One region of the Dietzia psychralcaliphila genome, then DNA from elsewhere that is predicted to be linked to it. Evidence: riboswitches for the same ligand, from Rfam matches in the RefSeq annotation. Region 1 holds a riboswitch; the other holds the start of a gene.
The links. A riboswitch is a leader RNA that binds a small molecule or an ion and turns the genes downstream of it on or off. The one in region 1 is predicted to bind cyclic di-AMP.

Region 1 (3,394 bases):
CACACCCTCACCGTCCGCCTGCCAGTGGAACTGCGTCGCGCCACCCTCGACGTCTACGAGATCCGCGCGGACGGGTTCCGCGAGTACACCGTCGAGCCAGACGGACCCGGCGAACTGCTGATCCCCGTCACGCTCCCTGACGAGGGCCGGATCGAGGGCCTGGCGCTCCGCGCGGTTGCCCTCGTCTACGCGGCCGACGGTTCGGAGACGGTCCTCAGCGGTGAGTGGTCGGTCGGTATCACCTACGCGGACTGATACCTACGGTCACGCGTCCAGTTCGCGTGCGACGGCGCGGAGCACCGACGCCACGCGTCCCGACACCTTGTGGTCGGGACGGTGGCCGCGCCGCAACTCCGGCTGGACGGTCGTCTCGAGCACCTTGATCATGTCCTCGACCATCCCGTGCAACTCATCGGGCGAGTGCCTGGGACCGCCACGGGGGGCACGGTCCTGCACGACGGCGGGCTCCTCGTGGACGACGACACGCAGGGCCTGTGGGCCGCGCCGACCGGAGACCATGTCGAACTCCACGCGCTGGCGGGGCCGGAGCGTGTCCACCCCGTCCGGGAGCACGTCGGACCGGACGTAGACGTCCTCCCCGCCCTCGTGGGACAGGAAACCGAAGCCCTTCTCCGCGTCGTACCACTTGACCCTGCCACTGGGCACGGCGAACCACCTCTCCACGCGGTCGCGCACACGTGCGACCGGCAACCACCACGAATCACCTGACACTACCCTCGTCGAGGCGTTGGTCCGGCGCCCCTGCCGGGCCGGTAGCCTCCCACGTGTGACCTCAGACGCCCGACGACCCGCCGACGACCACGACCCCTGGGCACCCCACGCGGCCGAGCCCGCCCCAACCCGCCCCCGACGCCGCGGACTGTTCGTCGCTGCGCTGGCCGTCTTCGCCGTGGGGGTGGTGTTCACCATCCTCGCCGCACTCACCCCGTTCGTCCTCGGCCGGGACGCGCCCACCCTCCTCTATCTGGGCGCGATGGTGTTCACCCCGGTCGGCTTCCTCCTGGGTCTGCTGTACGCGATTCTGGGCTCGCGACCGCCCAGGGTGTGACGGAAAGCACCATTCAGCGAACGTCCAGGTAACAAGCCGATAACGCTGCCTCCCGCCTTACCGCGTGACCTGGTTTTATCTCAGAATGGTGACGATCCGGCATCAAGCCGCTACTGTTCGCATCAGACTCGTCAGCGAGTTGGCATCGGACGCACCACCGAACCCCGCCCTGCGGACGATGCGACATTGACCGTTACCGGGCGGGGACGGGGGACCCGATCAGGGCCCACCACGGGCCGGCGACCACGTGTCGCCTTGGGGTCAAGCCGCCGCAGGCGGCCGGACGCACTCGTCCGAACCCGACAGCTCACCTCGTAGGCACAGAGTGAAAAGGACTGACGCGAATATGACCTCGAACACCGGACGGCACCGCGCCGCCACCACCGCCTCCGCGCCCAAGACGGCAGTGAAGGTCGTCCTCGCGGGCACCGCCTTCTCCGCCGCCGGGCTCGCCCTCGCCCCGGCCGCCAACGCCGCCCCGGACTCCGACTGGGACCGACTGGCCCAGTGTGAGGCCGGCGGCAACTGGGGAATCAACACCGGCAACGGCTACCACGGCGGACTGCAGTTCTCGCCGAGCACCTGGGCGGCCTACGGCGGTACGCAGTACGCGCCGACCGCCAACCAGGCGACCCGCGAGCAGCAGATCGCGATCGCCGAGAAGACCCTCGCCGGTCAGGGCTGGGGAGCATGGCCCGCCTGTTCCGCCAAGCTCGGTCTGAACTCCGCCCCGACGCCTCGCGACGTGGCCCAGCCCGCCCCCGCGCCGGCCGCCCCGGCCGCCCCGGCTGCGCCCGCCGCTCCGGAGGCCGTCTCGGCCGCCGACCACGTCGCGACGCTCACCGCGTTCGCCGAGGGTCGCGGTATCGCACTGCCGATCACGGACGGCTACCAGGCCAACAAGGACCTCGTCGACTCCGCCTACGCCGGTAACCAGGCTGCCGTGGACGGCTTCTTCGCCACCTACCTGGCCAACTGACACCGGTCGACCCGACCACGGGAACGGGCCGCCACCCCCTGAAGGGAGTGGCGGCCCGTTCTCGCGTTACGGCGAGTCTCTGGTTACGGCGAGTCTCGCGTTACGGCGAAGGTCAGCGTGACCGGACGGTCTTGTTGACCACCGTCACCGGGTGGACGTAGTTCAGGCGCTCCTGCGGCAACGGGAAGGTCTCCTGCCCGAAGGGGGACAGCCCCCCCGCAACGAGAGCAGCTAGTTCGGTCACCGGGTGCTCGCCGAACGAGTCGTCGGGCCATCCCGGGTTGTCGTAGGTCAGTTTCTTGGCAGCCACGTGGTAAGTGTCTCACCTCGAGCCCGATCCGTCAGCAACCGGGTCGGATACCACCGCCGCCGCTACTCGTCGCCGGCCGGATCTCACTAGGCTGGAGCGGATATGTCGACCTCGCGCACCACGCCCCGACACCCGACCAGCGGTGAACCCGACTTCCCCGCCTGGTTGGCCGGCCTGTCGGACGACACCCTGGTCCGCCTGTGCGAACTGCGCGCGGACGTGGCCTCCCCTCCCCCGGCCTCTCTCGGCGTGCTCGCCTCCCGACTGCGTCTGCCGGCGTCGACCGCGCGCGCGATGGGTACCCTGACCTGGCCGGAACTGCTGGTATTGGCCACCGCTGCCGCGCTCGGCGCCGATTCCGGCCCGGTCCCGCTCGGTGCGGTATCGCGGCGTCTCGGTGTCGACCACGACGAGCCCGCATTCCGCGCAGCCGTCGACACCCTCCGGGATCTCGCCCTGTTCTGGGGAGATCCGGCCCATGTCCGGATCGTTCCGGTCACCGGGGCGGCGGTCGAGGCAGCGCCCGTGCAGGCCCCCCTCCCCGGAGAGCCCGTCGGAACCGATCTCGACACCGCGTGGAGCGGCCTGTCCGAACGGGCGTTGGGCGTCCTCGGAGCCGTCGCCCGCGGCCGCACGCCTGTCGGTGCCCTCGGATCCGGCGCGTCCGAGACCGTTCGCGCGGCGGCCTCGGAACTGGTCGACGCCGGGCTCGCCGAGGTCACCGGAACCGCCGACGGCGAGGTCGTCGTACCCCGCGCCCACGCCCTGGACCGGGCCCGGCACGGAGCCCGACCGAGTGGCTCGTCCCTACTCGACGTGCCCACCTGGTCGGTGCCCGGTGCGTCAACCCGCGGCTCCGCGAGCACCGGGACCACGACAGGGACGACGACCGGGACGACAGTCTCCGACAGGGCCGACGCCTCCGGGGGCGTGGCCGCACTCGACCTCCTCCACCGGTGCGACGCGGTCCTCGCGGCGCTGTCCCTCCATCCGGCCGCCACCCTCAAAGCCGGTGGAGTGGGCGTCCGGGAACTCC
Region 2 (3,394 bases), 490 kb from region 1:
GCTGGATGTCGGCCATCGCGACGGGCGCCCCCGACACCGCCTGCGCCTGACTGGACCGCGGCAGCGTCTTGCCCTCCTGCGAATACGCCCAGACCATGAGACCCGAGCAGTCGAACTCGGCCGCGCCGGTCGCCCCCCACGAATACGGGGCACCGAGCCGGGTCAGAGCCACGTTCAGCGCCGCCGAGTTGACGCCGTCCACCGCCGGGGCGACGTAACCCGGGGGAACGAGGGGACCACCGGTCCAGAGCGCCCGTTGTGCGTCCGACAGAGCATCCACACGACGTCTCACCTCATCGATCCGCACACTCATCTCGTCCGACCGCCGATCGAGTTCGTCCGCGCGGTTCTGGGCGTCCCGGGCCGAGGCCCGGGCGACCTCAGAGGCAATGTCGGCCTCCCCGCGGAGTCGCGCGGCCTCCGCCGAGGCGGCCCGCGAGGCGTCGAGTGCGCTGGTGGTGGTTCCGGAGAGTCGCTGAAGGGTTCCGAGCCGGTCGACCAGGTCGCGGGGACTCTCGGCGAGCACGGCGGCCCGGGTCGCGCCGGTGTCGCCTCCCCGGTAACGCATGGTCGCGAGTCGATCGACGAGCGACTGGTCCCGCGATGCACCGACATCGGCGACCACGGCGAGTCCGGCGGCGAGCCCGGCCTCGCGTTCGCGACGATCACGCTCGGCGTTGGCCCGCTCGAGTTCCGCTCGCGCCAGATGGAGTTCCTCCCCCAGTGCTCCGGCCTCACCGGACAACCGCGCCAACTCGGCGAGGTCCTCACCGGGCGGGTCGTCCGGTGAGTCGACACCACCCGGCACCGTGCTCTGGGCAGGACCCACCGTCTGCGCCGGATCATCGTCCAGCGTGGGATCCACTGTCTGTCCGGGATCGACCGCCTGAGCAGGATCCACCGTCTGAGCAGGGTCCACAGTCTGAGCAGACACCGACACTGCGCCCGAGGTCAGCGCTACGACCGCGGCCACGGTGAGCGCGACCAATCGGACTCTGCGGGTCATGGGCAACTGATGAACTCTCGGATCGACGGTCAGTGCTCGGCGTTCGGCACTCAGTGTTCGGTGTTCGGTGTTCGGTGTTCGGTGTTCGGTGAGAACGGGAACGTGGAGGGGACGCCGTCACCCTCCGTGGTCGAGATAGTACAGACGACAAACCCCGCCGGTACCGGTTACGTGACCGGTGCTCGGCGGGGTTCGCGGGAGAGCTCGCGTGCGAGACGACTCAGTAGTAGCGGGTCGCACCGTAGAACGGCATGGAGTCCAGCGGGGCGTAGCTCACCGAGGTGCCGGAGTACGGGGCGTGCACGACCTGGCCGTTGCCCGCGTAGATCCCCACGTGGCTGGCACCGCTGTAGAAGGCGACGATGTCCCCGGGCTGCAGGTCGGCCTTGGAGACCTGGGTGCCGCCGCCGATCTGGGCCTGGCTGGTGCGCGGGATGGAGATCCCCGCCTCCTTGTACGCCCACGAGGTCAGGCCGGAGCAGTCGAACGAGTTGGGGCCGGTGGCGCCCCAGGCGTAGGGCGAACCAACGCGGGTGCTGGCGGCGTCGAGAATGCGCTGGCCGGTGGAGATCTGCGGCGCCGGGGCGGCGAACTCGACGGGGGCCGCCTGTGCGGCAGCCACCGGTACGAGGCCGGCCGGGAGGGCGATGCCCTCAGGGAGATCGACGGTGACCTGTGCGGGCACACCGGGCAGACGCAGCTCGACGGGTACGTCGACGGTCACGGGCGCGGCGGCCGCGGTCCCGGCGCCGGCTACGGCTGCTCCGGCTGCGAGCAGTCCTGCGGTGGCGACACGACGTGCGGTCGATCCGGTCTTGATGCTGTGGGCTCCCACGAGAGTGATTTCCTCTTTCTTCCTGGACACCGACCGGGTTAGCTGACGGGTTCGGACACGGAAGTCTGTCCTACGCCCCGACCTCTCGGCCTTCGGGCGATTCACCCCAGTGGAACTTGGTTCCCCGGTGCGCCGCGCGGGCGCTTAGGTGGTGACCCCGGCTCCCCACCGGCGGGCGGGTGATGACTTCCGAGGTCTCGAAAAGGTTACGAAACCATCTCGTCGAAGTCCAGTCCATCCGCTAGGCGGCGCTTTCCGCGGCCATGATCTCGACTGTCGAGACCATTCCGAGTTCCATGAGCACCTCGATCGCGGAACGCACCTCAGACTCCAGGACGTACCCACACGACTCTTCGGAAAGTGCATCTACCTGCGGCTCGTCGGACAATAGCACCGAGACGACGCAGTCCTCACACTGCCGCGGGCGGGCCGGGCACTGTGCGCAGTCCATCGAGAACATGATCTACGTCACACTCCGTCCTGGGCGTGTTGCCCATTCGTTACCGGGCCGCGATCTACGGCTCGGGACAGACCGTAACGGCGGGGTACGACATCCACTCCCGCGTCACCGTGTTGATCGGGCGCCGACCGCATCACTGTCGGACCGGGTCGCTACCGTCTGCGCCATGCCCACGCCCCCTACTCGAGTCCCGGTCCGCGCGCCCGGGCCCCAGGGGGTCCAGGCGGCGTTCGACGAACTCGAGCCGACGCTCTCCGAGGTGACCTTCGTCGTGGTCGACCTGGAGACCACCGGCACCCGGCCCGGGACGGATGAGATCACCGAGATCGGCGCGGTCCGGGTACGGGGTGGCGAGGTCCGGGCGGAGCTGTCAACGTTCGTCGCCATCGACGGTGCCCTGCCGGGGCACATAAGCAGGCTCACCGGTATCGCGCCCGACGATCTCGTCGGGGCCCCTTCGCTCGGAGAGGTGATGGCGACGTTCCTGGAGTTCTCCCGCGGCGCAGTCCTTGTGGCGCACAACGCACGGTTCGATCTCGGATTCCTGCGTGCGGCGGCCACGTCGACCGACCACCAGTGGCCCGATCCGCCGTCGGTCTGCACCCTCGCACTGGCACGGCGGGTGCTCCACCGGGGAGAGACCCGCGGCCACCGTCTCGGTGAACTCGCCGCTCACTTGGGATCGGCGGTCGAGCCCAACCACCGCGCACTCCAGGACGCCCGCGCCACCGTCGACGTGCTCCACGCCCTCATCTCCAGGGTCGGAGACTGCGGGGTGTCCACCCTCTCCGAGCTCCGTGCGTACGACGGTCGTCTCGCCCCCGAGGTGCGGCGCCGCGCCGCGCTGACCGAGTCGCTCACCCCCGGCCCCGGCGTCTACCTCTTCCGGGACGGTTCGGGAGGCGCCCTGTACGTGGGCTCATCCGGTTCCGTGCGGAGAAGGGCACGCTCTTATTATTCCGGCGCGGATACCCGCAGCAGGATGCGGACCATGGTCGGGCTGGCCGCGAGTGTCGAGTCGGTGCCGTGCGCGCACCTCCTGGAGGCGTGGACCGTCGAGGAGCGACTCATCGACTCCCTGCAGCCGCCGTAC

Region 2: it holds a riboswitch for cyclic di-AMP, as region 1 does, so the genes downstream of both, A6048_RS06300 (C40 family peptidase) here and A6048_RS04020 (transglycosylase family protein) in region 1, are expected to answer to the same signal.

What each region holds. Positions count from the first base shown of each region.
Region 1 covers NZ_CP015453.1:902,709-906,102, reverse strand. Annotated here, with positions in the region: gene A6048_RS04035 (DUF2771 family protein) at 1-255, shown strand, start outside; gene A6048_RS18765 (cold-shock protein) at 265-666, opposite strand; gene A6048_RS04025 (hypothetical protein) at 788-1,069, shown strand; cyclic di-AMP (ydaO/yuaA leader) riboswitch at 1,248-1,404, shown strand; gene A6048_RS04020 (transglycosylase family protein) at 1,416-2,048, shown strand; gene A6048_RS04015 (hypothetical protein) at 2,161-2,358, opposite strand; gene A6048_RS04010 (helicase-associated domain-containing protein) at 2,461-3,394, shown strand, end outside.
Region 2 covers NZ_CP015453.1:1,397,293-1,400,686, reverse strand. Annotated here, with positions in the region: gene A6048_RS06305 (NlpC/P60 family protein) at 1-1,006, opposite strand, end outside; gene A6048_RS06300 (C40 family peptidase) at 1,227-1,841, opposite strand; cyclic di-AMP (ydaO/yuaA leader) riboswitch at 1,855-2,002, opposite strand; gene A6048_RS06295 (hypothetical protein) at 2,083-2,292, opposite strand; gene A6048_RS06290 (DEDD exonuclease domain-containing protein) at 2,468-3,394, shown strand, end outside.